Regions from separate parts of the Mesorhizobium sp. ESP-6-4 genome, predicted to be linked through region 1. Evidence: riboswitches for the same ligand, from Rfam matches in the RefSeq annotation. Region 1 holds a riboswitch; the other holds the start of a gene.

The links. Region 1 has a riboswitch for thiamine pyrophosphate ahead of LB523_RS24510 (Ykof family thiamine-binding protein). Riboswitches for the same ligand answer to the same signal wherever they lie in the genome.
Region 2: linked by a shared signal. The riboswitch ahead of thiB (thiamine ABC transporter substrate binding subunit) and the one ahead of LB523_RS24510 (Ykof family thiamine-binding protein) in region 1 are both predicted to bind thiamine pyrophosphate.

What each region holds. Positions count from the first base shown of each region.
Region 1 is NZ_JAIUGS010000019.1:32,558-47,100, reverse strand. It holds gene LB523_RS24555 (DUF1236 domain-containing protein) at 1-660, opposite strand, end outside; gene LB523_RS24550 (DUF1236 domain-containing protein) at 911-1,210, shown strand; gene LB523_RS24545 (hypothetical protein) at 1,426-1,647, shown strand; gene LB523_RS24540 (DUF982 domain-containing protein) at 1,829-2,179, opposite strand; gene LB523_RS24535 (DUF1236 domain-containing protein) at 2,394-2,693, shown strand; gene LB523_RS24530 (hypothetical protein) at 2,822-3,031, shown strand; gene LB523_RS24525 (DUF2934 domain-containing protein) at 3,140-3,394, shown strand; gene LB523_RS24520 (dihydrofolate reductase family protein) at 3,482-4,024, shown strand; gene LB523_RS24515 (hypothetical protein) at 4,568-4,912, opposite strand; TPP riboswitch at 5,108-5,220, shown strand; gene LB523_RS24510 (Ykof family thiamine-binding protein) at 5,211-5,819, shown strand; gene LB523_RS24505 (ABC transporter permease) at 6,156-6,941, shown strand; gene LB523_RS24500 (ABC transporter ATP-binding protein) at 6,938-7,711, shown strand; gene LB523_RS24495 (ABC transporter substrate-binding protein) at 7,708-8,718, shown strand; gene LB523_RS24490 (DUF2167 domain-containing protein) at 8,777-9,649, opposite strand; gene LB523_RS24485 (helix-turn-helix transcriptional regulator) at 9,799-10,431, opposite strand; gene LB523_RS24480 (hypothetical protein) at 10,636-11,034, shown strand; gene LB523_RS24475 (GcrA cell cycle regulator) at 11,148-11,969, shown strand; gene LB523_RS24470 (DUF6456 domain-containing protein) at 12,091-12,690, shown strand; gene LB523_RS24465 (DUF763 domain-containing protein) at 12,917-14,197, opposite strand; gene LB523_RS24460 (hypothetical protein) at 14,304-14,543, opposite strand, start outside.
Region 2 is NZ_JAIUGS010000003.1:306,932-321,474, forward strand. It holds gene LB523_RS08610 (ABC-F family ATP-binding cassette domain-containing protein) at 1-1,052, opposite strand, end outside; gene LB523_RS08615 (thiamine diphosphokinase) at 1,054-1,698, opposite strand; TPP riboswitch at 1,834-1,939, shown strand; gene thiB (thiamine ABC transporter substrate binding subunit) at 1,985-2,995, shown strand; gene thiP (thiamine/thiamine pyrophosphate ABC transporter permease) at 3,240-4,850, shown strand; gene thiQ (thiamine ABC transporter ATP-binding protein) at 4,847-5,632, shown strand; gene LB523_RS08635 (M48 family metalloprotease) at 5,785-7,251, shown strand; gene LB523_RS08640 (caspase family protein) at 7,420-9,561, opposite strand; gene LB523_RS08645 (RNA polymerase factor sigma-32) at 9,718-10,581, opposite strand; gene LB523_RS08650 (amino acid ABC transporter substrate-binding protein) at 10,885-11,658, shown strand; gene LB523_RS08655 (ABC transporter permease subunit) at 11,818-12,498, shown strand; gene LB523_RS08660 (amino acid ABC transporter ATP-binding protein) at 12,495-13,286, shown strand; gene LB523_RS08665 (CarD family transcriptional regulator) at 13,305-13,886, opposite strand; gene fdxA (ferredoxin FdxA) at 14,260-14,543, opposite strand, start outside.

The DNA.
Region 1 (14,543 bases):
CCTCTGTTCCACCGTCACGTTATTGATCGACGCCGTCTTGTTCTGGTCGGTCTCGACGTTGGTGTTGCCCTGGGCGTTCTGCTGGGTGGTCGTGCCGGTCTTGCCCTGGGCGTTCTGCTCAGTCTGCATCTTGGTGGTGCCCTGAGCGTTCTGCTCGGTGGTCGTGCCGGTCTTACCCTGAGCCTGCTGATCGGTTTGGGTCTTCGTCTTGTTCTGGGCATTCTGCTGGGTCGTCGTACCGGTCTTGCTCTGGGCGTTCTGCTCAGTCTGCATCTTGGTGGTGCCCTGGGCGTTCTGTTCGGTGCTGGTGCCAGTCTTGCCCTGCGCCTGCTGCTTCTTCTTCAGCTGTGTGTTGTCCTGGGCGTTCTGGTCAGTGTTGGCGCCTGACTGACCCTGAGCCTGCTCTTCGGTCTTCATCTTGGTCTTGCCTTGAGCCTGCTCTTCGGTGTTTGCGCCGGCCTTGCCCTGGGCGTTCTGCTGGGTTTGCGACTTCATCTCACCCTGGGCCTGGCCGCCCGCCTTGCCGCCCTTTTGGCAATCGGCCGTGCCGGCCGTGCAATTATTGTCGCCGCCGCTCGGCTGCGCGGATTCGGTCTGCGCCATCGCGGCGCCGCAACCGACGCCGAGCGCGATCATGCTTGTGATCAGCAGATGTTTCATTGGATTTTCTCCTCGGAAAGTCGGTCCCTTCGGATGGGTAACCCAGCCCGAAACGCATTGTTCCGAAATTGTTGCCACGGTCGGAGGCGATGGTCGCGGAACACGGCGGCAGTTGTTTTTGCAGGCGCCGGTCCAGTTTTGCAGGAACAAGGGTAGGCGAACGGCGTTACGGCAATGCCGACCCGCTGTGGAAAATCGCAGGCGCAGCATTCAGGCGATTCGATTCAGATCCACATAGGAGAGACGACCAATGAAAATGCACCTCACCTCCGCCGCCGCTGGCTTCCTGCTGCTTGCTGGTATCGGCGCGGCTGCCGCGCAGGATGTCGTGATCGCGCCGGAGCAGGAAACCGTCATCAAGGAATACGTGCATAAACAGCCGTTGGCCTCGGTCAAGGTTCCGGGCGTCGAGCTGAATATCGGCAGCACGCTTCCCGACACGGTCGAATTACATGAAGTGCCCAACGTCAAATACCGTTACGTCGTCGTCGATAACCGGACGGTGATCGTCGACCCCGGTACCCGCAAGATCGTCAAGGTCCTCGATTGATCGATAGCGCATCAAATCGGATGGCCCGCCGCCTGGTTACGGCGACGGGCCATTAACCGATTATTATTTTGTTACCATGTGCTAACGGAACCTTCCCTCAGCGCTTGAGTTAGCGGCTCTGGTTCACGTTGTCTCATAGACAACACAAACCAATGGCAACGTGATACGGGCGGTGGCGAACAAGTACGGGCGGGGCGAGGAGGAGTTTGACCAACATGTCGAAACGAGAAATCGGAACATCCCGTTCGCTCGGGATGCGTGTCGCCCATCTCAAGGCCAGGATGCAAGACGCCCGGATCACCGAGCATGAGATGAAGGCTTTCCAGAAGGTCGCGGCGATCATGGGGGGCGGCGAGGGCTCCCTACGCATTGAGGCCGACGATCTGATCGCCGCGTCCTTCGTTGCCGAGGCGCTGGGCGAATCGGCGCCGAACTGACAGCGGCTACCAGTCGAGATCCCGGATCGTTTCAGCCCGACCGTCAGCCGGGAAGGCGGCGGTCGGCAGGCAAGATGGACGTCAGGAGGCGCCGAGCTTGCTCCCAGGATCGGCCGGCCAAATCCCAAAACTTGCAGGACAACGCCGATCACATGGTGTGCCGAACGCGTCGAGGCTGGGCCTAGCCAGGCACGTGCCGGTTTGGTGCCCGGCTTTCGCGTGCCCGGATTCGCCTGATCTTTGCTTCGCGCAGCACCGCGACGGGATCGGCGCCCGTCCATTCGATCCCGGCCTTCCGCGCGAAGACCAGGAACGCCTGTCGCGCCTTGTCGAGATCGATCTCTCCGCTCCGCGCCGCCTCACAGGCGCGGAATGCGTTGGCGTAGCTGCCGCCCCGCATGGCCTGGGGCCATTCCTTGAGAAAGTTCTGCATAGCGGTAAGAGAGGCGATCTCGCGCTTGAAGCCGGCACCCACCGCGATGGCGACGGGGGGGCGAAGTTCGATGTCGCTTCTGATGGAGCCTTCCTGCATGACTGCGGCATCCTTAGGATTTCAAAGACTTGGGCAGTTTCAATGCCTTCCAATGCGGAGCCGATGCGAAGGTTCCGCCAAATCAATTAGTCGCCGCTGACGGAACAACACCCTGCCGGCGGCGTTTGCCCCGGGAGCTCCCATGTTCGACCTGCTCGTGTTTCCGCCCCTGCGGAGGCAGGGCGGAGCTCACCAACGCAACAGGAGAGAAACGATGAAAACCACCCTCATTCCAGCTGTCGCCGGCTTGGCTCTGATGGCCGGCATCGGCATCGCGGCCGCGGACGAGGTGATCGTCACCCCCGAGCAGCAGACCGTGGTCAAGGAATATGTCCACAAGCATCCGATCGCCTCGGTCAATGTGCTCGGCCTTGAGCTTGGCGTCGGCTCGACCGTGCCTGACACCGTCGAGTTGCAGCAGGTTCCGGACGTCCAGTACCGCTATGCGGTCGTCAACGACCATACGGTGCTGATCGATCCCGGCACGCGCCGCGTTGTTCAGGTGATCGAGTAGATCCAGCCCTGGAAGAGCCCGATCCTCCGAAGCACTGGGCAAGGATCGGGCTCTTTTCGCATCCGGGCATAAGGCCTAAGATAGGGCAGTGGTTTGGGAGGCAACGAAGCGCGGAAGGAGTCGTTGCCATGCATCATCCACACGTCGAATCACCTGACATCGCACGCCAAGTCGACAAGCTTTTGGCCGAGCATAGGACTGGCCTGCTGTCGATGCACGAGGCGATTACCCTGCTACGCCAGCGCACGGGGACCGACCGCTCTGACGCGGATTTAGCCGGATTGATTACAAAAAAGGCAGCGCATCTGGGCATCGCGGTCGTTACCGACGGACACTGAGCGAAATTGCCGTCCAGGTCGGGTCGCTTGTTCGTGATACCGAAGACGACACGCGAAAATTCGGCTAATGTTCGCGCCGGGGAACCGTCCCAACATCAGGAGGCGACAGTGACGGACGACAGGCACGAACGCATTCGCCAGCGCGCGCACGAGATCTGGGAGCAGGCCGGCCGGCCCGAAGGCGCTCATAAGGAGCATTGGGACCAGGCGACGGCCGAAGTCGATGCGGCCGGCAAGCCGAAAGCCAAGAGCCCGAAAAAGGCCGCCGCCGCCAAGGCCGACAAGCCGAAAGCGGCCAAGGCGGAGAAGCCCGCCAAGGGCCCGGCCAAGGCAAAGTCCCCCGCCAGGAAGACCAAGGGCTGACCGCCAGCCAAGGCCTGCCCCCTTTTCACCGATCATGTGACGGTGCGACGCTCCGTGTGAGAACTGTGCCCGGAGGCTATACCGACCATGCGCAAAGTCGTCTTGATCATGACCATGTCGGTCGACGGATATGTCGTAGGGCCGGTGGGAATGTCGACGGGCGGTTTTCCTGAACCGGCAGAGCTCAAGTGGTGGAAACTCGATCGCATCAGTCGCGCTGGCACACACATCATGGGCCGCGTGAGTTACGAGGAAATGGGGCCGTACTGGCAAAAATCCGAGGATGCCTATGCCGCGCCGATGAACGACATCCCCAAGGTCGTGTTTTCGAAAACGCTGAAAGAGGCGACTTGGCCAGAGTCCACTATTGCGAAAGGTGACCTGCACGAGGAAATCGCTAAATTGAAAAAGCAACCCGGCGGCGAAATTATTGCATGGGGCGGCGCAGAGTTCGCTCAGGCGCTGTCGAAGGCAGGTCTGATTGATGAGTATGTCATCCTGACTCGGCCGATCGCCTATGGCGGTGGCAAACCGCTATTCAGCGGTTTGACGGACGCGCTCAAGCTAAACGTCCTCGTGACGGCCGCTTACGATAACGGCACCATGCTTCGCATCTACGCTCCCCGCTGAACCGTCACGACCTCTGAGCGAAGGCTTCGACCATGGCGACCGGCTGACCGGCACGCTCGGCATCGCCGCCGCCAGCAGCCACGCCGGCGGCATGCGGGTTGCAATTAAGCTATAAGAGGAGGCTATCGCGTCCCTTGCTTTCCGGCGTATCGCGCGACCGCGCAGAGGAAGGCAAGCGCTGCCATGTCGCAAGCTGCGCGTGACGGCGACGGACCTTTGGCGAAAAGGACCGCGTCGGCAACCGGGACCGTCAGGCCATGCTTGCGGGCGAATGAAGTGACTTCGTAGGGCTGATCGTCAGGCTGTATGCCGATGTCGATTTGTTGGTCCATCAAAGCGAAATTCCTCCCTGGTATACGGCTTTACCCTCCTTCGCCTGCGCAGAATTAACGCCCGGCCGCTCGCCCGCGTCCACCAATTGGCGATTGTGTGAAACGATGCATTTTTCGAGGCCCAGAGCCGAGGGTTGCAGCGGCATGATTGTTCGCGTCGCTGGCGGCCTTGGAGTTCCTCCCTTCTCTAACGGAAGAGGTCAGAACGCTCTCACCACGCATCGCTCGATCGGGCAAACCTGACCCCCGCGGCGATCATCGCGCTTTCGCATTCGCTGATCAGCCTGAGGTTGCGCAAATACCGCGCCGCCGTCTCCGGCAGCCAGGCCGCGCACGCCTCGACATAGGCGCGGCCATGCACCAGCGTGCCGGTCGAAAGCCGCTCCTCCTTTTCGGCGATCACCTTCAGATATTGCCGGATGAAGCGGATGTCGTCGGCGATGTCCTGGCTGGCCATGCGCCAGGCACCGGCAAGGCGTTCGCGCTCGGCGAGCGGCAAAGGCGACAACAACGGATGGGAGAGGTCGGCAAAAGCGGCATGGTTCGCGGTGTTCAAGCAAATTCCCTCAAAGGAAGGCAAGTATCGTACTTTACGTACGAAACGCAATCAAGCGAGATTCGTACAATTTGAACGACAAAATAGGTTAGATAAAACGGTTATAACCGGCATCTCCCATAGGGAGATGGGCGCCTGGCCCAACTGACACCGCAAGAAACCGCTTTCCCAGCACCGCAAACAGTGCTTTAACCCCGCCATCCACAGGGGTGCTCCGTACGGTCGGGGCTGAGATGGTGGCGGCAAGCCTCCGGACCCTAAAGCTGATCTGGATAATACCAGCGGAGCGAGGCGGGCCATGTTTTCCGGCGCACAGATTTCCCTTTATCCCATGGCCGACGATTTCGTCGGCGTGATCCTTGGCGCGCTTGGCGCGCTCGATCCTTACCGCGACAGGCTGAGGATCGAAACCGACGATATCTCGACGCTGCTGGTCGGGCCGCCCGAGGTGCTGTTCCCAGCCATGCGCGACCTGTTCGTGGCGGCCGCCAAAAGCGGCAGGCACTGTGTGCTGTCGGCCGCCGTCTCGCGCGGCTGCCCCGGCGAGCCGGATGACCCGATCTGCCGCTCCGAGGAGATCGGCGGCCCGGCGATCCCGCTCGACGAACGCAAGCGCGCCGCGCTGCGCGCCGTCGGGGCCACGCTTTCGACCAACCAGCCGGTGGCGGCGCAATTCTCGCTCTATGTGATGGGCACCGGCGACCACATGGACGAGATCTATGGCTGCATCGACTTCCTGAAACGGTCGGGCGTCTTCGAACGCTCCAAGCATTTTTGCACCAAGCTGCGCGGTGACGCCGGCGCGGTGTTCGCCACGCTGAACGAAGCCTTCTGCCGCTTCGGGCCGGGCGCCGGTCACGTGACGCTCGACATCACCATTTCGGCGAACAGCCCGACCGCGGCTTGAGCGCAAGCTCGATCTATCGAGGTAGATGTCGTGGCTGTTTGGCTTGATCCATCGCGTGGGGGAGATGCCCCCAGTCCCATCTCGCAGGAGAGAGGGGAACCTTCGGCGATTGGCGAAACCCGAGGTGACGGCCAATCTCCCCCCTTGCGGGGGAGATGCCCGGCAGGGCAAAGGGGGGTGCTGTCCCGCCGGCCTCTCAACTGGTTGCGCGCGCGGCGTTCGCTAATTGCTTTCGCACAAGTTTCGAAAGCCGGCGTTCCTTCGCGCCCCCCTCTGGCCTGCCGGCCATCTCCCCCTCTAGGGGGGAGATCAGCCTTCACCACGACCGTCGCGAAGATCTTCCCCGCTGCGCTGGCTTTCGCTCTCCTTCTCGTCGCTTGGGAACTCTGCGCACGCCTCGGCGGCATCGCCCCCACCGTGCTCCCTGCACCCTCGCGCGTGCTGGCGCAGGCCTGGGAGAACCGAGCGGCACTGGCCGACAACACGCTTCCCACCATCTGCGCCACGCTGGCGGGCTTTGCATGCTCGCTCGTTGCCGCCTTCATCCTCTCGGCGCTGGTTGACTTCTTTGCCCCCTTGCGCCGCGCGCTGTTCCCGCTCCTGATCGCCAGCCAGACCTTGCCGCTGGTGGCGATCGCGCCGCTGGTGGTGCTTTGGTTCGGCTTCGGGCTGTTGCCGAAGATCCTGCTCGTGGCGCTGGTCACCTTCTTTCCGATGATGGTGGCATTGGTCGAGGGCTATGCCGCCACAGCCAAGGAAATCAGTCAGATGCTCGCCGCCATGGGAGCAGGGCGCCGGCGCATCTTCTGGCTCGCTCGGTTGCCGTCGGCGCTGACCTATTTCTTCGCTGGACTGCGCATCTCCATCACCTATGCGGTGGTCGGCGCCATCTTCGCCGAATATGCGGGTGCCGCCAAAGGGCTCGGCATCTATATGCTCAGCGCCAAGAACAATTTCCGCCCCGACCTGGTGCTCGCCGCCGTCGCGGTCAGCTCGGCGCTGACGCTCACGCTGTTCGGCCTCGCCGTGCTCGCCCAGCGTCTCGCCATGCCCTGGGAAAATGCAAAGAGCGAAAGGGCGGGGCGCTATGGCGACAAGCCTTCCCGGGAGGGCCGGCCATGACCCGGCTCGAGCTCCGCAACATGCGAAAAAACTTCGGCGCGCTAGAGGTTCTGGCAGGCATTTCGCTGCATGTCGAAGAGGGCGAGTTCGTCTCGATCCTCGGCCCCTCCGGCGCGGGCAAGTCGACACTGTTCCAGTTACTCACCGGCGCGATCCGGGGCGAGGGCGAGATGCGCTTCGACGGCGCGCCGCTCGATGGCGCCCGCTTCGCCTTCATGCCGCAGCGCGATGCGCTGATGCCGTGGCGGCGCGTCATCGACAATGCGACGCTGGGGCTAGAGGTGCAGGGCATGAAGCGCCGCGCGGCGCGCGAGCGCGTGGCCCCGTTGTTCGCCGAGTTCGGCCTTGCCGGCTTCGAGCGCGCCTGGCCGGCCGAGCTGTCCGGCGGCATGCGCCAGCGCGCGGCATTGCTGCGCACCGTCGTGCAGCAGCGCGACATGCTGCTCCTCGACGAGCCGTTCGGCGCGCTCGACGCGCTCACCCGCGCGGCCATGCAGCGCTGGCTGGAGACGATGTGGCGAAACCATCGCTGGACGGCGCTGCTCATCACCCATGACGTGCGCGAGGCGGTGCTTCTGTCCGACCGTATCTATGTGCTGTCGGCGCGGCCCGCGCGCGTGGTGCGTGAGGTGGCTGTGCCGCTGCCGCGCCCGCGCACCGAGAGCACGGCGTTTGCCCGCAAGGCGGCCGCGATCGAGGCCGGCATCCTCGACATTTTGCTCGGCGCCGCCGAACCGATTTCCCGACCATCCGATGGAGAAAACCGATGACCGATTTCACCCGCCGCCAAGTGATGCTTCTGGCCGCCAGCCTGCCATTTGCCGGGACTGCTGCACGTGCCCGGGCCGCCGCGCAAAAAATCACCGTCGCGCTTGACTGGACCGTCAACACCAATCACATCGGCCTGTTCGTCGCCCGCGACAAGGGCTTTTACCGCGATGCGGGCATCGAGGTCGAAATCCTGCCCTATGCCGACACCGGCTCGGGCACGCTGGTGGCCAGCCAGGTCGCCGATTTCGGCATTTCTGGCTCGCTCGGCCTGTTCACGCAAAAGAGCGCAGGCGCGGATTTGAAGGCCGTCTATGCCGTCGTCCAGTCGGAGACCGGCCGCGTCGTCTTCAACGCCGACCGCGCCGCCATCAAGACTCCGAAAAATCTCGACGGCCTGACCTATGGCGGCTTCGGCAGCGCCTGGGAGAACGCGCTGATATCGACCATCATCCGCCATGACGGCGGCAAAGGTGAGTTTTCCACTGTGACGCTGGGTACCTCGGCTTATGAGGCATTGGCCAGCGGCGCGGTCGATTTCACGCTGGAAGTCTCGACCTGGGAAGGCGTCGAGGCCGGACTGAAAGGCCTCAAGCAGCGCAGCTTCCGCTATGCCGATTATGGCGTGCCGGACGAGCACACCACGTTGATCGTCTCCAGCAACGCCTTCCTCGCCGCCAACCGACAGGCGGCCGCGGCCTTCGTCCAGGCGACGCGGCGCGGCTACGCATTCGCCGTCGATCATGCGCAGCAGGCGGGCGAGCTGCTGATCGCCGCGAACAAGGATACGCTGACCAACCCGGCGCTGGTGCACGCCTCGCTCAAGGCGCTGAACGACGGGCACTTCCTGAAAAGCGCGGACGGCGCCATCGGCACGATGGACAAGGCCAAGATGGAGGCGATGGGCGGGTATCTGTTCGCCTCGGGAATATTGCTTGATGGCGACGGCAAGGTGCTAAAGGAGCGGCCGAATCTCGGGGCCTATTTCACGAATGAGTTTGTGGGGTAGGGCCACCCCTGAGTGGGCACGAAGGAACTCAATGTCTCAGGAGGCCCGCAAGTTCACTTCAACTATCGGCCTTCTTGCGGCTGAACAGCCTTCTCAGCCACACCAGCGGCAACAGCACGAGGAAGGCGCCCTTCTTCAGCACCAGCAGCGCCAGCGCGATCAGCCCGACGCCGGCGGCCTTGCCGTATTTGACCCCGAGCATCGTCGCCAAGACGCCCAGCGCGCCGTAACCGGCCACCTTGTCGCCGCTGGAGAATTCGAAATAGGAACTGCCGGCCTTTGGCTTGTAGGCGTCGGCCGACGCCTCGACGATCTTTTGCACGGCATCGCTCGTGATGTTGCCGTTCACCGGCACGATCTTGATTGGGACATAGCCCTGGCGGTCGAAGACCGAGACCGAGATGTTGATCGTCCTGTCGCCGGCCCAGTTCAGGATGTTGGCGTAGTAAAGGATATTCTTACCCTTATCGATTTGCGGATAAAGGAGCCAGCCGTCGAAGCGGATGTCCTGTCCAAGCCGTTGCGACTGCGCTTTGACCGACTCTTTGAAGCTCTCCTCCAGGGAACTAATTTCTTCGTTGCGGTCGGCGCTGTCCCAGTCCGCTAGGCTGACATAGCCGTCCGACACGGGCTTTTCGACGGTGAGATTATCGATCTCCGGCGTGAAGCCGAAGATCAACTGGTCGATCGTACCGCACTGGTCGCGGTCCCAGCCGAACTCCTTCACCACCAGGTTGCAGCGGTCCTCCGGCTTCAGGTAGAAGGCGGCGCCGCCAGCCGGAGTGATTGTGCCTCTGGCGGCGCTCAGAGGCTGGATAAAATTTTGCGGATGATAGTCCGTATCCTCGGCATGCACGATGGCCGGCTGCGCCAGGAAGCAGGCATGCGCCACCATAATGAATATCAGGTTTTCCCTGACCGACTTGTTCATTACCCCCTCCCCTATGGACCCAACCTCACGCATCCGTGATATAAGAGTATTTCGAGGACAAGCACAAGACGAAAAGTTCTCTTTTTGTTCTTTGCCTCAACCATAGCCCTGCCGCACTGCTCTTGAGGCGACATGCCGCCGCCCAGCCCTCACATATCGATCATCGACCGCTTCACCCGTCCGATGATCGTGATCGCCCCCTCCAGCTCCGGCGGCGGAATGTCGAGGTAGGATGCCGGCTGGAAGGGCGGGTTGTCGTTCGGGCGCCAGCGCTTGTAGGTGGCGCGTCCCGTCTCGTCTGAAATCACGTAGCAGCCATTGGTCACCAGCCGCTTGTCGCGCAGGTTGACGAAGATGATCGAATCCGGCGGCGAGATCTTGTTCATCGACGGCCCGTCGACACGCAGCGCGATCCACTCGCCTTCCTCGAGGTCGGCGGTGGGGATGGTCGGATAGTCGGAGAGGTTGACGACGCTGTCCTGGCTGCCGAGCTCGCCGGCGCTGATCCACGACACGATCGGCACATCGATGGTGACGGGCGAGGGGGCGAAATTGACCGGCGCCGCCTCTGCGCCATCCCCGTTGAACAAGAGCCAGCCGGGATCGACGCCGAACAGCCGGCCGTACTTCTCCGCCGCCTTGCGCGACAGCGGCCGGTTGCCGTTCTCGTGGCTGATCAGCGTGTTCTTGTTGATGTCGCGCAAGGCCCGCGCCGCATCGCTGGGCGAGGCATAGCCGGCCTGGGCCCGCGCCTGCTGCAATCTGTGCCGAGAATCCATCATCGTACAAAATGCCTGAAAATTATCGTCCAAAGTGTACGATTTCGCTTGCGCGTATTTCGTACATAACGTACGCTTAGCGCATGAATGAACATCCCGCAAGCATTTCCGCACAGCCGGTGATCCGGTGCCGCCGACGAGCATCTCAGGGCTTATCGATTCCTGGCGGAGCATCGACGCGTTCGCCGCCACGCAAAAGGAGGCGGCATGAACGCGTTGCCTTTCCAATTCGAACCGTCTTTCCCGTTCGAATCGCCTGTCGAATTCCAATCGTCCGGGCCGTCCTCCTCCCCGGTCCGGGCGCATTCCGGGGCGCTTGCCCCGGATCCGGCTGAACCGCCCGCACCCCGGTTCACCGGAACGGCCGGAGCCGTTCCTCCCCCGGCTCCGGCCCCCAATTCGGGCATAAGCTGCATCCGCACAGAGGACGGCACCGTCATCCTGTTCGACCGGAAGACGGGCCGCGCGGTGTCGGGCCTGACGCGGGCTGCGGCCGAGGCCGCTCTTCTCCGACTGACCGGCGCGGCGCCAGAGCAATTCCAGGAAAAGTGCGAAGCGGTTTTCCGTCCGGAATTGCGCCAAGACAACGCTGCCGGCGCCGCCTGACCTTCAACGCCTTCGCTGACCTGACCACCAAACGGCCTCGCGGCCGAACCCTGGCGCCTGGCCTGAAGCCTGGCGCTTCGCCCCAAGCGCTTCGCAATCAACGGAATGAGCAGATGGCAGCCGCCTACACCGAGAAGGAAATCGACGAGATCGCCGCTTTGCTGAAGGAGGGGCTGTCGGCCTCGCGCATCGCCGGCCGCTTCAGCGCGCTGCGCGGCAGCCCGGTCTCGCGCAACGCCATCATCGGCATCGTCCACCGCAACGCCGGTTTGAGCGCCATCGGCTTCGCCAATCCCAAAGGCGGCCGCGCCGGCGGCAGGCCGAGGAAGCACGCCCGGCCGGATCGTCCGGGCAGGCGGGGCAGGGCGGCGGCCGGAGGCGTGACGCTCTCCGAGCCGGCTGCGCTTGCGCGGCAAGTGGAAGACACCGACGCTGCCACAGCCAATCTCCCCCCTTGCGGGGGAGATGTCCGGTCCACCCTCCGCAGCTGCTGCGGAGGACGGGCAGAACGGAGGGGGTGCTGTCCCGCAGACCTGTCCGTCGATGGAACCGTCACGCAAGCGAATGTCGTCACTGCCCGCATTCCGCCCAAGCTCAAAAATCCCAAGCCGCGCAAACCCGCGCGCACCCTGCCGCCCGCCTGGCTCGCCCCCGGCACCCGCGAAAAATCCGAAGCGCATCTTTACAAGCTCCCGGCGCCGCCGCCTCCGGTGAACCCCGGCCGCCAGCCGCATGTCGCGGCCATGCGCTTTCTCGATTGCCTGTTCGGCCGCTGCCGCGCACCGCTCGATCTCGCGCTGCGCGAGGATGCCGAAGCCGACCCGCAAGGCGTGCGCCCGGGACCGGACATGCTCTGCTGCGGTCTGCCGACGTCGGCCACGCGCTCCTACTGCGCCCATCACCATGCAAGGTTTCACGGCCATCGCGGCAGGTGATGTGAGGGCGCCAGGCTCTCCCTTCTCCCCTTGTGGGAGCATCCGGCTCGGCGCTCTGCGCCGAGCCGGATGAGGGTGTCTCGCGCCAACATTTCTAGAATTCCAACCCAAGGACCGCACCATGCCCCGCAAAGCCGCCAAGAAACCCCAGCCGCCAAAGCTACCCAAGGGCGAGGCCGAGCAGGTGCGCATCCGCCGCGACGTCGGTCACGACTTCGCGCTGAAGCCCGACGGCTTCGGCCGCCAGCGCCTCACCACCGGCACGGCGGAAGCGCGCCGCATCTACGAGGTGTCGAACGGCGGCTACACCTCCACCGGCGGCGTCGTGCGCCTGCGCAATGTCGATCCGCTCACCGGCATCACCTCGCTTAGCCGCCAGCAGCGCGAGGCCGGCCAGCGCTTCCGCGACGATTTCGAGCGTAGCCAGCGCGAAGGCCTGCAGCCGCAATCCTGGAGCGAGCGCGTCGATAGCGGCCGGATCGGCGGCGGCGTCCCGGACCGGGTGCTCTCAGCCGGCCGGGCGTATGCCCACGCTGCCGCTGCGCTCGCCCATTGGGAAGTGGCGGAAGTGGCCCGAAAAATCTGCCTCGAAGGCCAGTCGGTGAAGGCCATCGCCGAGCGCAGCGGCGACGGCCGCGACGTGGTGGTGAAGCTGCTGAAGGTGGGGTTGGATCTGCTGGCGGTGCACTACGGGATGATGATGGGGAAGAAGGTTGGGTAGGGGGGCGGCATGGACGCGGCCACTTAGCAAAGCAAAGTGAATCACGATGTGAGGTGGCTGACGCGAACTTGCAGAGGCTCGGCGCTGCCCCTCATCCGCCCTTCGGGCACCTTCTCCCCGTAAACGGGGCGAAGGAGAAGCGCGGCATCGGCGACGGTCGCTTTCTCCCAGTTCACGGGGAGAAATTGCCGGGCAGGGCAATGAGGGGCAGCGCTGACCTTCAACGTTATTTGCGGAGTCCGGTGTGCGTTTTGGAGGTTGGCTCCTCGCCACCCTCAGGCTTCCCCTCCCACCCGAACACGCTCCGTCCGCCCAGCAAATGCGACTGGTCCATCTCGCCGGCGACAATCTCCTTCAGACTCGGCCCCGTCACATAGCGCTCCATCCTGCGCGACTCGCCGTCCAGCCGCCTCAGCGCCTCCAACTCTTCGGTTCTTCCGAGCTTGGCCTTGCCCACCGCCGATTTCAGCACGGTGATCGTCTCGTCATAGACTTTCAGCGGGACGGGGAAGGGGTGGCGGTCCTTGCCGCCGTGGGCGAGGGAGAAGCGGGCCGGGTCGGAGAAGCGATAGGGCGCGCCGTGCACCACTTCCGACACCATGGCCAGAGCCCGCACCGTGCGCGGGCCGACGCCGGGGACCAGCAGCAATTCAGGAAAATCCTTCGGGCCGCTTTCGATGGCCGAGGCGATGTTACCATGCAGGCGGCGCATGACGATGTCGCTTTCGCGCACGTCGTGATGCGCCGGCATGACGAGGTTGGGCAGCAGCGGCTGCGCGGCCGGTTCAGGCTCCGACCGCGGTTCCAGCGCGGCCAGCTCGGTCAGGATATTTTCCGGGCTCATCGTCTTGAGTAGCGCGATCTGGCCGCCGCGGGCTTTCTCGGCGCGACGGTCGGTCAGGTTGACGATCTCGCCCTGGCGCTCGCCTTCGATCGCCGCATGCGGTTGGTCGACGAAGCTTTTGAGCCCCTCCGACAGCCAGTGGTAGCGGCGTGCCTGGCGAGCATCGCCATTCATGCCTTGCTGCACCACCACCCAGCGCCCGTCATCGGTGACAATGAAGCCGTGCAGATAGAGGTCGTAGCCGTCCTGCACGGCGGCGCTGTCCACCTTGGCGACGAGCCGACTGGCGGTGGCCAGGGCATCGCCGTCCAGCCCGACGCGCTCGCCGATCGCCAGCAACTCGCCGGGCGTCTTGCGCGAATGCGCGCCGCGCCCGCCGCAGACATGGATGCCGAGCTCATTGCTGAGCGGATTGAGCCCCCGCTTCAGCGCGCCGATGACGGAGGTGGTGATGCCGGAGGAATGCCAGTCCATGCCCATCACGGCGCCGAAGGACTGGAACCAGAAGGGATGCGCCAGACGCCGCAAAAGCTCATCGCGGCCGTGGTGGTGGATGATCGCCTCGCACAGCACTGCGCCGAGCTTCGTCATCCGATCGCCCAGCCACTTCGGGACCCGCCCGCCATGCAGCGGCAGGTCGGCGCTGCCGCTTCGCTGCGTCAAGGATGTTCTCCGTGGATGCCGGAGAATTAGATGGCATTTTGCCGGGAATTTGCAAGGCGCCGACACGATCTCCCCCCACGAGGAGGGAGATCAGTCCGCCGGCCCGCTAATACCGGTAATAATACCCGTGGTGATGCCTGTGATGGTGCCGATGATGATGCCTGTGGTGGTACCGATGGGGATAGATGTAGTAGTGCCTGTAATACCGATGGTACCGGTAGTGCGGATAGCGGACCACGTAGCCGGGATAGTAGTCATCGTAGTAGCGCGGGCCGTAATAGCGGCCGCCGTAATCGTAGAACGGGCCGCCGCCGTAGAACGGGACACCGAAGAACGGGCTGAAGCC
Region 2 (14,543 bases), on a different contig from region 1:
TCGAGCGTCGCAATCTCGAGATTGACGCCGAGCCGCACGGTGCCGGCGTCCGGCGCCAGCTCGCCGGTCAGCATCTTCAACAATGTCGTCTTGCCGGCGCCGTTCGGGCCGACCAGGCCGACGCGGTCGCCGCGCTGGATGCGGGTCGAGAACCCCCTGACCACGGTGAGATCGCCAAAGCTCTTGTCGATGTTCCTGGCCTCGATCACCAGCTTGCCGGATTCGGCGGCGTCGCTGGCCACCATCGTCGCGGTGCCCTCTGCGCCGCGATGGCTGCGGAAGCGCTGGCGCATGGTTTGCAACTCGCCGAGGCGGCGCATGTTGCGCTTGCGCCTGGCGGTCACGCCATAGCGCAGCCAATGTTCCTCGCGCACGATCTGGCGGCCGAGCTTGTGCTGGTCGCGCTCTTCCTCTTCCAGCACCTGGTCGCGCCATTCCTCGAAATGCGCAAAGCCCTTGTCCAGCCGCCGCGTCTGGCCGCGATCCAGCCAGACGGTGGCGCGCGTGACGCGCTCGAGAAAGCGGCGGTCATGCGAGATCAGGATCACCGCGGAGGAGGTGCGGGCGAGCTCTTCTTCCAGCCATTCAATCACCGAAAGGTCGAGATGGTTGGTCGGCTCGTCGAGGAGCAGAATGTCGGGTTCCGGTGCCATGACGCGGGCAAGGGCGGCGCGGCGCGCCTCGCCGCCGGACAGGTCGTTCGGCCGCTCCTCGCCGGTCAGGCCAAGATGGTCCATCAGATAGGTGGCGCGATGCGGATCGTCGGCCGGGCCAAGGCTCGCCTCGACATAGGCGCGCACGTCGGCGAAGCCGTCCATGTCCGGCATCTGCGGCAGATAGCGGACCGTGGCCGAAGGCTGGCGGAACACCTCGCCATCCTGCGGCTCGATCATCCCGGCGGCGATCTTGAGCAGCGTCGACTTGCCCGAGCCGTTGCGCCCGACCAGCGCGATCTTCTCGCCGGCGGATGCGCTGAGCGCCGCGCCGTCGAGCAGCGGGGTGCCGCCGAAAGTCAGTTTAATGTCGTCGAGGTTGAGGAGTGGCGGCGCCATGTCAACTTTCTGGAAGAGGATAGGGGTGGGCCAGAAGCAGGGCCCGGCCGCGCTCCAGCGCGATGCCAAGCTGCCCTTTGACCTCATTTGATATAGTGAGCGAGGAACCGAACGCCACCTCGACGCGGTCGAGAGGCCATTTGGCGCCGGTGACCGTCAGGCCGGACAGGTCGGAAAAGCCGAGCACCGAAAACAAGGTGCCGTCGTCATAGTCGAAGCTGGCCTTGCCGCGCAGGATGGGAGCGCCTTCCTGCGCGCCGCTGGTCAGCAGCACGGTCGTGCCAGCCTCGGCCAGCCGCACGGCCAGCGCCAGATGCAGGAAGGCATGGTCGGCGCGCTTGCCGCCGAAGGCGCCGGCCAGCACGAGGCTGGTGGCGCCACGCTGAAGCGCTTCCGCTATGGCGAGCTCGCCATCGGTCATGTCCTTCTCGGCCGGAAAGACTTTTCGCGGCACGGCGGCGAGATCATCCGGCAGGTTCGCCGGCACCGAGTCGAAATCGCCGACCCAAAGTTCGGGGACAAGTCCAAGCATGCGGGCATGGCCGATGCCGGCATCGGCGGCGATGACGCGCGAGCCAGCGATCTGGCGTTCGAGCCGGGGCGTGCGGATAAGCTCGCCGGCAAGCAGGATGGTGAATGTGCCCATGGCCGTCGCCCTTACCAGCCCGTCGGGCGAAACGGAAGCGGGATGCCGTGCGCTTCGGCTGCGAGGCTACCGGCGAACATTAGCTGCCCGGCAAACTTCCGCTTGCGCGCTGCTTCGGCGGGGCCTATCTGTCGAAACGCTCTAACGGGGTGCCGGACGTGATCCGGCTGAGAGGCGATCAAGCCAACCCGCTGAACCTGATCCGGTTTGTACCGGCGGAGGGATTAGACGTTTCGGACGATCCGGCGCCTCAATTCCTTGTCACTCGAACGAAGGAGGCGCCGATATGCGCGCAATACTGTCCCATCTCATTCTCGCAACCGGCTTAGTTTCGCTTCTGGCGGGCGTCGCGCCTGCCGCTGCGAAGGACAAGCTCACCGTCTATACCTATGAAAGCTTTACCGCCGATTGGGGTCCCGGCCCGGCGGTGAAGAAGGAATTCGAGGCCGAATGCGGCTGCGATCTCGAATTCGTCTCGGTGGCCGACGGCGTGGCGCTCCTCAACCGCGTCAAGCTCGAAGGCGCCGGCACCAAGGCCGACATCGTGCTCGGCCTCGACACCAATCTCACCGCCGACGCCAAGGCGAGCGGACTGTTCGTGCCGCATGGCGAAGTCTCCGCCATCGACGTGCCTGGAGGCTGGAGCGACGACACTTTCGTGCCTTTCGACTACGGCTATTTCGCCGTCGTCTATGACACGCAGAAGCTTAAAGTCCCGCCGAAGAGCCTGAAGGAACTGGTCGAAGGCGCCGGCACGGACAAGATCGTCATCCAGGATCCGCGCACCTCGACGCCGGGCCTCGGCCTGCTCTTGTGGGTGAAATCGGTCTATGGCGACAAGGCGCCGGAAGCCTGGGCCAAGCTGAAATCGAAAGTGCTGACGGTGACGCCGGGCTGGAGCGAGGCCTATGGCCTGTTCACCAAGGGCGAGGCGCCAATGGTGCTTTCCTACACCACCTCGCCGGCCTACCACATGGTGGCCGAGAACACCGAGCGCTACCAGGCCGCCTCGTTCGAGGAAGGCGAATACCTGCAGATCGAGGTTGCCGGCATCACCACGACGGGCGCGAAGAACCCGCTGGCGCAAAAGTTCATCGCCTTCATGACCGGACCGAAATTCCAGGATGTCATTCCGGAAACCAACTGGATGTTCCCGGCCGGCAAGACCGACAAGCCGCTCAACCCGGCCTTCGACAAACTGGTGAAGCCGACCAAGACCTTGCTGTTCAGCCCGCAGGAGGTCGCCGCCAACCGCAAGGCGTGGGTGGATGAGTGGCTGGCGGTGATGAGCAAGTAGGATCGCTATTCGCGCAAGATGATCGCTCTACGGCGCCCCCCTCTGTCCTGCCGGACATCTCCCCCACAGGGGGGGAAATTGGCCGTCATCGGCGGTTTCGCCAACTGGCGACGTTGCAGTGATGAGCGAGGGGCGGGCGCTGCTGATCTCCCCCCTTGTGGGGGAGATGTCCGGCAGGACAGAGGGGGGCGCGAAGGAACACGGCGTTTGCTGAATTCCACCAAGGTGCAACGTGCAAGCCGCCGTGCACCCTGACTCCCGCGTCACCGCCGGCGTCGTCGCGCTGGCGGCCATCGCCCTCCTCATCGGCGGTGCCTTCGCCGGCCTCGCCGTCGAAGGCGCGCACGATCTCTCCGGCGCTGCCGCCGCCTTCGACAATTATCTCCTGCGCGTCGCCCGCTTCACGCTGTGGCAGGCGGCTCTCTCGACGCTGCTGTCGGTCGCGCCGGCGCTGCTCGTGGCGCGCGCTTTGTCGAGGCATCCGGCCTTTCCAGGTCGCGGCCTGATCCTGCAATTGTTCACCCTGCCGCTGGCCTTACCGGCGATCGTCGCCGCGCTCGGCATTCTGGCGCTCTACGGTCGGGTCGGATATTTAGCCGGCGTCCTCGCCAGACTTGGCGGTGCGGATTGGCCGGGGATCTACGGCCTCTCCGGCATCCTTGTCGCTCATGTCTTCTTCAACCTGCCCTTGGCGACGCGCCTGTTCCTCGAGGCGCTGGGCACCGTTCCCGCCGACCAGTGGCGGCTGGCGAGCCAGCTCGGCATGGGTGCCTGGCCGGCCTTCCGGCTGATCGAATGGCCGGTGCTGCGCGCGGCCCTGCCGGGGATTGCCGGGTTGGTCTTCATGCTCTGCATCACCTCCTTCACCATCGTGCTGACGCTCGGCGGCAGTCCGGCCGCGACGACACTGGAAGTGGCCATCTACCAGGCGCTGCGCTTCGATTTCGATCCTACGCGGGCCGTAACACTGACGTTTCTCCAGATCGCGCTCACCTTCGTCGTGGTCGCAGCACTCACGCGGCTCGGCGCCAACACGGTCGGTGATGCCAATCTGCCGGTGGCGCCGCGCCGCTACCTTTCGGCGGGCCGGATCGAAAGCGCGCTGAATGCCGGCCTCATCATGCTTGCCCTGCTGTTCGTCGCCGGACCGATGCTGGCGACCGTGCTTTCAGGTCTGGGGACGGATCTCGGACGGTTGGCCGGTGAAGCGGCGGTGCGCCGCGCCACCTTCACCAGCGCCGGCTTTGCCCTGCTTGCGGCGCTTCTCAGCGTGACGCTGTCGCTGGCGCTGATCGCGGCACGGCGCGCGCTGGCCCTACGGCGCCGGGCAGGCGGGGCCATGGGCCTGCTCGAACATGCCGCCGACACCGGCGCCGGCTTCGTGCTCGTCGTGCCGCCGATCGTGCTTGGCGCCGGCTGGTTTCTGGCGCTGCGCCACGTCACCGATGTCTTTGCCATCGCGCCGGTCATGGTCGTCGCCGTCAACGCAGTGATGGCGATGCCCTTCGCCATTCGCGCCGTTCGCCCGGCCTATGACGCGGCGAGCGAGCGCCACGAGCGGCTTTGCCTTGCGCTCGGCATAACCGGCTGGAACCGACTCAGCCTGATAGACTGGCCGTCGCTGAGGCGGCCCTTGGCCACCGGCTTCGCCTTCGCCATGGCGCTGTCGCTCGGCGATCTCGGCGTGATCGCGCTGTTCGGCAGCGATTCCGTGCAGACCTTGCCCTATCTGCTTTTGGCGCGCATGAGCAGCTACAGGACAGCCGACGCCGCGGGACTTGCCTTGCTGCTCGGCCTCGTCTGCCTGATGCTGGTGGTCGCGGCCGACTGGCTGGGGCGGGAAGGAAAGTCATGACGACCATCGACGGCACCGCCGCGCAAAAGGGCCTCGCCGTCGCGCTGGATGGCGTCTCGTTCAGCTATGGCGAATCCTCCTTCCGCTTCGACGCCGAATTCGCGGCCGGCAGGATCACCGCCATCATGGGGCCGAGCGGCTCCGGCAAGTCGACGCTGCTCAATCTGATAGCCGGCTTCGAAGCGCCTGATGCGGGTAAGGTCCTGATCGGCGGCGTCGATCTCGGAAACACGCCGCCTTCGGCGCGGCCGGTGTCGATGGTGTTCCAGGAAAACAATTTGTTTGCGCATCTTTCCGTCGAAGCCAATGTCGGGCTCGGCCGCTCGCCGTCGCTGAAACTCGGCGACGCCGATCGCGCCGAGGTCGCCGAGGCGCTGGCGCGGGTTGGTCTTGCCGGCAAGGAAAAGCGGCTGCCGCGCGAGCTGTCCGGCGGCGAGCGGCAGCGCGTGGCGCTGGCGCGCGTGCTGCTGCGCGACCGGCCCGTTTTGCTGCTCGACGAACCTTTCGCGTCGCTCGGCCCGGCGCTGCGCGACGATATGCTGGATCTTGTGGCTGGCATTCATGCCGAGCGCGAAATGACGGTGTTGTTCGTGACGCATCAGCCGGAAGATGCGCGCCGCGTCGGGCAGGACGTGGCATTTCTCGACGAAGGCACGATCGCGGCAGCCGGGCCCGCCGAGGATTTCTTCGATCGGTCTGGACCGGATGCGTTCCGGCGCTATATCGGCGATCGAGGCGGCACCGTTGCCGGATCACAACATGTTGCCCGGAAGCGGACATAATTTATGGCCAAACCGGCAATGGGCGATCCGGCGTTTGCTTGCCTTGTCCGGGGGAGTATGGCTAGGTCCGGCCATGCTGGTCCGGCTGGACCGTGATTTGCCGAAAGATTTGGAAGGAAGCCGACCTGTCGAGCGGCGCTGAGAAGGTGTGGATGAAGCCGCTGGCACGATTTCTCGCGCTGGCGAGCGTCGCCTTGCTGGCGAGCTGCCAGATGTTCACGCCGCCGGACGTGCAGGAGAGCGGCTTCCAACCTTCCGACAAGCCGATCACCGTCGACAATGTCGTGGCCAACGCCAAGCTCGCAGAGATGGCGAAGGCGCAGCACCCGCGGATTCTCGCCACCTATGGCGGCGAATATTCCGACCCAAAGCTCGAACGCATGGTGGCCAAGGTCGTCGGCAATCTGACGGTGGTGTCGGCCAACCCGACCCAGACCTATCGCATAACCATCCTCAATTCGCCCAACGTCAACGCCTTCGCGCTGCCGGGCGGCTATCTCTATGTGACGCGGGGCCTGCTGGCGCTGGCCAACGATTCCTCCGAGCTTGCCGCCGTCATCGCGCATGAGATGGGGCACGTCACCGCGAATCACGGCCTGCAGCGGCAGCAGCTCGAAGCGGAGGAGGGCCTGGCGACCAAGGTGGTCTCCGATGTGCTCGGCGACAGCCCGACCGCCAAGGCGGCGCTGATCCGCGGCAAGCTCAGGCTCGCGCAATTCTCGCGCAACCAGGAACTGCAGGCCGACGCCATCGGCATCAAGTCGATCGGCGAGGCGGGCTATGATCCCTATGCCGCCGGCCGCTTCCTGCAGTCGATGTCGGCCTATACGGATTTCCGCTCGGTGAGCGGCGCCACAGACGCCAGCCTCGACTTCCTGGCGACGCACCCGAACACGCCGCAGCGTATCGAGCTGGCGCAGCGCCTCGCGCGCAATTTCGGCCCGCCCGGCGTCGGCACGCGCGACCGCGACGCATTTCTGGCCGGCATAGACGGCCTGCTTTACGGCGACACGCCGGAAGAAGGCTATGTGCGCGGCCAGACCTTCATGCATCCCAATCTCGGCGTCTCGTTCACCGTGCCGGACGGCTTTGTCATCGACAATTCGGCGGCCGCCGTGACCGCGACCGGGCCGGGCGACATCGCCATCCGCTTCGACGGCGTGGCGATCGACAAGTCCGTGTCGCTCACCGATTACATCCGCAGCGGCTGGGTCGCGGGGCTGGAAGACGCCAGCGTGCGCCAGGACACGATCAACGGCAACGATGCGGCGACGGCCCATGCCAGCGCGCAAGGCTGGCAGTTCGACATCGCGGTGATCCGGGCCGGTGGGCAGGTCTACAGGCTGCTGACGGCCGCGCCCTCGGCCAGCACTTCGCTGGACCCTGTGGCGCGCTCGGTCAGCGGCTCCTTCCGCGTGCTGAGCCCGGCCGAGAAGGCGGCGCTGAAGCCGCTGCATATCAGGGTCATTACCGTCCAGGCCGGCCAGACTATGGGCTCGCTCGCCGCGCAGATGGTCGGCGTCGATCGCAAGCTCGATCTGTTCCGCGTGCTCAACGCCATGTCGCCGGGCGCGACTGTGTCGTCCGGCGACAAGGTCAAGATCGTCACCGACAAATAAGACCGACACCCCGCTTTCCGGCGGCCGCTTGATGGTGACGGCGTTTCGTTGAATCGCCATCACGATCCTTGTTGGAGCATGATGTCGTCCGAAACCGGTTCCCACTTATCGGGATCATGCTCTCTCGACGCTGCCGTTCGGCTGGCTGCGTCCACGCCATCGATGCTGCTATCTGATCCCGTCAGAGCCGCCGGTGCTGCCAGTATCAGTGCCGCCGGAATCAGTGCTGCCGGTGCTGCCAGTGTCGGTGCTGCCGGAGTCAGTGCTGCCGGGACTGCCAGTGTCGGTGCTGCCGGAGTCAGTGCTGCCGGTGCTGCCAGTGTCGGTGCTGCCGGAGTCGGTGCTGCCGGTGCTGTCACCGTCGGTGCTGCCGCTGTCAGATCCGCCGCCGCGGGGCTCGGGGTGATCGCCGCCATTGCCACGCCAAGATGCTGATCCGGTGCCGTTCGGTATGCGCTTGGCCGGTATCTTGGTGACCGGTGGCGGCGCTTTTGGCGCGGGGGTACGGACCACCTTTATCTTCGTGACCACTTTGGTCACCACCTTGGGCTTGCACACCGGGACCGTCTTTTCGCTTCGCTTGGGTGAGAGACCGAGAATGGCCATCGAATAAGCCTCCTGCCGGTCGATGCCGGCTCGGAGGAAAGCCAAGGCGCGGGCCGGGTCGGCGGGTACGCCGTTGCGGCCTTCCTTGAAGATCACCGCAAGGTCCTTGGTGGCATCGACATGCCCCATCGCCGCTGCCTGGAGCAGCAGGTCCAGTCCCTTGCCGGTGTCGCGCTGGACGCCGACACCGTCGAACAAAGCGCGCCCCAAGGCAGTCATGCCGTAGGGATCTCCCTTGTCCGACGCCTGCGCATAGAGGCTGTTGGCCTTGGTCAAATCCGGAGCCGCGCTCATTCCGGATGCGGCGATGTAGCCGAGCTCGTACACGGCACGGACGTGCCCCTTATCGGCCGCCTCCTGGATCACATTCCTCGCTTCGTCGATCCGGCCCGACGCCAGCAGTGCTCGCCCCAACTCGTAGCGGAAGCGCGCAATGTCGGGATAGGACTTCACCGCCGCCTCGCAAGCTTCGACAGCTCCGCCGCCGATCTCGTTCGGCAAGCGGCCCGAGACAACGCCCTGCAGGTCGAGCGGCTCGCCGGCGGCTTGGTCGCAAGGGTCGACGCTCGGCGAGAGTTGCATCGTCGACCGCTTCGCGGCGCTGCCCGCGCGGATATCGAAGCCGACTTCGACGGGCGCGACCGAGCCGATCTGCGGCTCGTAGCGCAATTTGTCGACCTCGGCGGCCGTCAGGCTCGATTGCGGCGAAAGGACACGGTCGGGCAGGGACAGCGTGCCGGCCGCCGGGTAGCTCGCAAGCTTGAGGCTGATAGAGGCATCCTTGGCCGGAAGCTCCAGTTTCAGCGGAACCGGACCGACGCCGAGCGGGACCTGGATATCGCGACGTCCAATCGCTTCGGCGGCGTCGGCCACCTGGATTCCGCGTTCCGCCGTCTGCTGGTCCTGCTCAGCTTCCTGCGGCGGCGCCGGTTGCTCCGCCCCGCGCATCAGCACGACGTCGTCGATCAGCGAGGAGTTCTCCCACGGAACCTGCTTGCCGTTGGTGGCCTTGACCACGTCGCGGCGGACGGCCGCCATCACCGAGCGTATCTCCTGATCCGGCGCCAGCGCACGGCGGGAGAAGGACGACGAAAACGGGCTGAGGTCGCCGGACCCGTCATAGGCGACCGCGCCGGGCTCGGTGGCAAAGGCAATCAGCGTGTTCTGCGAACCCGTTACCTGCGCAAGGCCGCTGCCGCCGGCGACGATCAACTGGTCGCGCAGCCAATAGTCCTTGCGCGGGAAAGGATCGTTGCGACAGGCGTCGAGGATGATCATCTGGACCTTCGATCTCGAGCGTAGCTGCCGCAATATGTCATTGACCTTGATGGCCTGGACCTCCATGTCGGCCGCATCTTTCAGCGACGCATCGACCGGGATCAGGAAATTCTCTCCGCCGATCTGGAAGCCGTGCCCCGAATAATAGACGACCGCCAGGTCGGCGCCGTCCGCCGCCGCCAGATAGTTGCGGAACCGCTCTTCGAACTGAAGCTTGGTCAGGTCCTTGGCGGCGAACACCTCGAAGCCGGCCAGCCGGAATGTCCTCGACACGTTCTCCGCGTCCTTGTCCGGATTCTTGAGCGCCGGGATTTCGCGGTATTGCGAATTGCCGACCACAAGGGCAACCCTTCGCTCGGCATGCGCTTGAAACGTCGTGAGACCCACGAGGATCAAGAGTGCAATCAGCGCGCAGCATCGCAGCATGGCAAATCCCCCATGTGGTGTGATCTGGAGGAGTCAAAAAGCCGATTGCGGCGCAACAGTCTGTTAAAGAGCTCACAATCCTAGTTATCATCGAGGAAAAATGGCCCCGATGACGGCGTGTTATTTCTTATCTTTGAGTTTGGTCCCGGACTGACTTCAGGCGGCTTCCGCCAGGAACTCAGGGTTTTGCTTCACCAGCGCCAGCTTCAGCTTTTCCATGGCGCGCGCCTCGATCTGGCGGACGCGCTCCTTGGAGATGCCGAGCTGTTCGCCAAGCGATTCCAGCGTGGCGCCGTCATCGCTCAGCCTGCGCTCCTCGATGATGCGAAGCTCCCGGGCGTTGAGCGCGCCGAGCGCGCTCCGCAGCCAGATAGCGCGGCGCTGGACGTCGATCCTCTCGCCGACGATTTCGTCGGGAAGCGGGTCTTCGGAGACCAGGAAATCCATCCGCTCGGCGGCGCCGTTCTCGTCGGCCAAAGGCGCGTTGAGCGAGCTGTCGGGGGAAGACAGGCGCGAATCCATCATCGCCACGTCCGCCTCCGGCACGCCCAGCGCCGCCGAGACCTCGCGGTAGAGCGAGGCGTTGGAGAGCGGCTCGGCGCCGTTGGCGAGGCGCGCGCGCAGACGCCTGAGATTGAAGAACAGCGCCTTCTGCGCGGAACTGGTGCCGCCGCGCACGATCGACCAGTTGCGCAAGATGTAATCCTGCATCGAGGCGCGGATCCACCAGGTGGCATAGGTCGAGAAGCGTACTTCGCGCGCGGGTTCGAAACGGGCGGCCGCCTCGAGCAGGCCGACATGGCCCTCCTGGATGAGATCGCCGAGCGGCAGGCCGTAATGGCGGAATTTCGAGGCCATGGAGATCACAAGGCGCATATGGGCGACGGTGATCCTGTGCAGCGCGTGCTGGTCGTTCTCTTCCTTCCAACGAAGCGCAAGGACATGCTCCTCGTCGCGCTCGAGGTATGGAGCCTTCATTGCCGCCCGGACCAATGTCCGTCCTGCCGCGTCTTCGATCATGCCGGCTCCTTTTGCGACGATTGCGCGTATAGCGGTTGAAAAGATGCCGCCGCGCCCTACAACAGCCATGCAACGTGTCAGGCGCATGGATGGTTCCGCCGCCCGAGGGGGTAGATGGTGCCGACGGAAGCATTCTGTTATCTGCCGGGAAAGCCTTCTGGTGAATTCTCGGCGGTTTAGAGAATCAGATTTCTGGCAGAGCCGATTTTTGAAATCTGGTTCCTTATTTTGCAGCCTTCTATCTGCCAGTTTCCGGCTCGCACAGTCGCGCCGGGACACCGGTCAAAACGGGATCACAGAAAAATGAAATGGCTCAAACCGCTTCTTCTCGCCGGAACGCTGCAGGTTCTGGCGATCACCGCCGGCTATGCCGGCGCCAATCTCGACCAGATCAAGCAGGCCGGGGTGCTCAAGGTAGGCACCGAAGGCACCTATGCGCCCTTCACCTATCACGATGAGTCCAACGCGCTGGTCGGCTTCGACGTCGAGATCGCCAAAGCCATCGGCGACAAGCTCGGCGTCAAGGTTCAGTTCCTTGAAGGCAAATGGGACGGCCTGATCGCCGGCCTCGATGCCAACCGCTACGACGCCGTCATCAACGAGGTCGGCATCACCGATGCGCGCAAGGCCAAGTATGATTTCTCCGATCCCTACATCGCCTCGAAGGCGGTGCTGATCGTGCGTGGCGACAACACCGATATCAAGACCTTCGCCGATCTCAAGGGCAAGAAGTCGGCGCAGTCGCTGACCTCCAATTTCGGCAAGCTCGCCGAGAAGAACGGCGCCGAGCTCGTCGGCACCGACGGGTTCGACCAGTCGATCCAGCTTCTGCTCACCGGCCGCGCCGACGCCACGATCAATGACAGCCTGTCCTTCCTCGATTTCAAGAAGCACAAGCCGGACGCCAATGTGAAGATCGCGGCGCAGGAAGAGAATGCCGATTATTCCGGCGTCATCGTGCGCAAGGGCGATCCGGAGCTGGTCGCGGCCATCAACAAGGCGCTGGCCGACATTAAGGCCGACGGCACCTACCAGAAGATCGCCGACAAGTATTTCGGCCAGGACGTTTCGAAGTAAGGCAATCGTCCCTTGCTCGGATACCGGCGGGCCGTCTTCGACGGCCCGCTGTTTTTGCACGACATTCATCGGGGTCGTCTTTGACGGCCCGTCGGTTTTTGCATGATAGTCGGTCCATACGGGGGACGCGCCGCCGTATCTGGAAGGGAGAAGCGCTTCGTGCCGCACTGGCTGCAATTGATGCTGGAATCGTTGCCGACGCTGTTGTGGGCGGCGCTGATCTTCACCGTGCCGCTGACGCTCCTGTCCTTCGCGCTTGGGCTCATCGCCGGACTGGTGACGGCGCTGATCCGGCTGTTCGGCCCGAAGCCGCTGGTCGCGCTGGTGCGCTTCTATGTCTGGATCTTTCGCGGCACGCCGCTGCTCGTTCAGTTGTTCCTGATCTTCTACGGCCTGCCGTCGGTCGGCATTCTGCTCGATGCCTTTCCCGCCGCGCTGATCGGCTTCACGCTCAACATCGGCGCCTATACGTCTGAGATCATCCGGGCCGTCATCGGCTCGGTGCCGAAGGGCCAGTGGGAAGCTTCCTATTCGATCGGCATGACCTGGAGCCAGGCGATGCGGCGCACCATCCTGCCACAGGCGGGCCGCGTTGCCGTGCCGCCGCTTTCCAACACCTTCATCTCGCTGGTCAAGGACACCTCGCTGGCGGCGGCGATCACGGTGCCCGAGATGTTCCAGGCCGCGCAGCGCATCGTCGCCACCACCTATGAGCCGCTGATCCTCTATGTCGAGGCGGCCGCGCTCTATCTCGCGTTGAGCTCGGTGCTGTCGGCGCTGCAGGCGCGGCTGGAAGTGCGGCTCAACCGCTATGGCGGGTTCCTGGAGGCCAACGCATGATCGGCCTCAGCAACATCGAAAAGCGCTTCGGCGACAATCTTGTGCTGAAGGGCGTGACCGTCACCATCGACGAGGGCAGCGTGACTGCGCTGGTCGGCCCTTCCGGCGGCGGCAAAAGCACGCTCTTGCGCTGCATCAACCTGTTGGAAATCCCGACCTCCGGTTCCCTGCGCATCGGCGATGAGACGCTTGCGTTCCAACCGGGCGGCAAGGTGCCGGCCAAAGATATCCAGCGCATCCGCCTGCAGACCGGCATGGTGTTCCAGAATTTCCAGCTCTTCCCGCATCGCACAGCGATCGAGAATGTCATGGAAGGGCTGGTGACGGTGCTGAAATGGCCTGAGCCAAGGGCGCGCGAACGGGCGATGTCGCTGCTCGAAAAGGTCGGCATGGCGCACAAGGCCGATGACTGGCCGGCGACGCTGTCCGGCGGCCAGCAGCAGCGCGTGGCGATCGCCCGGGCGCTGGCGCCGTCGCCGCGCGTGCTGCTCTGCGACGAGCCTACCTCTGCGCTCGATCCGGAACTGGCGCAGGAAGTGGTCGACGTGCTCGGACAGCTTGCCCGCGAAGGCACGACCATGGTGATGGCCACGCATGATCTCAGGCTCGCCTCGAAGATCGCGCAGGAGGTGGTATTCCTGGACGCCGGCGTCATCGTCGAGAAAGGCCCGGCTTCGGTCGTGTTCGACAATCCGGAGCGCGCGCGAACCAAGCGCTTCATCGCCTCGCTCAGGCAAGAGGAAGCGCAGAAGGAAGCCGGCAGCGGCGCGAGGCCGGGTTCTTCGTAAACTCAAAAGCGAAAAAGCTCAGGCAGCTTCTTCTTGCTCGGCTTCCTCGTTGTCGGCCTTGGCGCCGCGCTTCGGACCCTTGTTGAGGTTGACCTCGATGAGGCGCACCGCCTCGGTCTCCGACATGCGGTTCACCGCGGCGATCTCGCGGGCCATGCGGTCGAGCGCGGCTTCGTAGAGCTGGCGCTCGGAATAGGACTGCTCCGGCTGGTTGTCGGCGCGGTAGAGGTCGCGCACAACTTCCGAGATCGAGATCAGGTCGCCCGAGTTGATCTTGGCGTCATATTCCTGGGCGCGGCGCGACCACATGGTGCGCTTGATGCGGGCGCGGCCCTGCACGACCTTCAGCGCGCGGTCGACATAATCCTCTTCCGACAGCTTGCGCATGCCGATCGAGGTCGCCTTGGCGACCGGCACCTTCAGCCGCATCTTGTCCTTCTGGAAATCGATGACGAACAGTTCCAGCTTGTGACCCGCAACTTCCTGCTCGTCGATCGCCACGATCTGGCCGACGCCATGCGCCGGATAGACGATGAATTCGCCGGTCTTGAACCCGTGACGAGCCGCGTTGGACTTCTTCTGCGGGGTGATCGTTGCCATTACGCCCTGAACTCCTTAAGTTGTGCAGCCGGCATCATGCCGGCTCGAACCCACGAGGTCGGCAAAGCCGACCGTTAGCCGCGCAACAGGATGAACCCACCGGAAAAGCCAAGGGCCGGCATATCGCACGAATGCGACCGCCTGCCCCAGATCGCTCTGGTCCGGATCTAAAAGCTCACCTTTCAGTGATTTGGGGCGTTAGCGCCATAAATCGACGTTGTGTCACCGGCATGTTTCGTTGATGTAACACAAAAAGTCGGAAGAATCAAGGTTTTGCTGCATTCGCTAACGCCAAGCGGCAGCGCTGCCCGTCAAGACAGCAATTGTATCGGTCCGGTTACGCCGCGTCATGCCGGTATTCCCGGCCGCTATATCAATCGCCTTCGCCGGGCTCCGCCGAGAAATATTTCTCGAACTTGCCGGTCTCGCCGTCGAAGGTCTTGGCGTCCGCCGGCGGCTCCTTCTTGGCGGTGATATTGGGCCACTTCTCGGCGTATTCGGAATTGATCTGCAACCATTTGTCGAGGCCGCCCTCGGTGTCCGGCTTGATCGCGTCGGCCGGGCATTCGGGCTCGCAGACGCCGCAGTCGATGCACTCGTCAGGATGGATGACGAGCATGTTCTCGCCCTCGTAGAAACAGTCGACCGGACAGACCT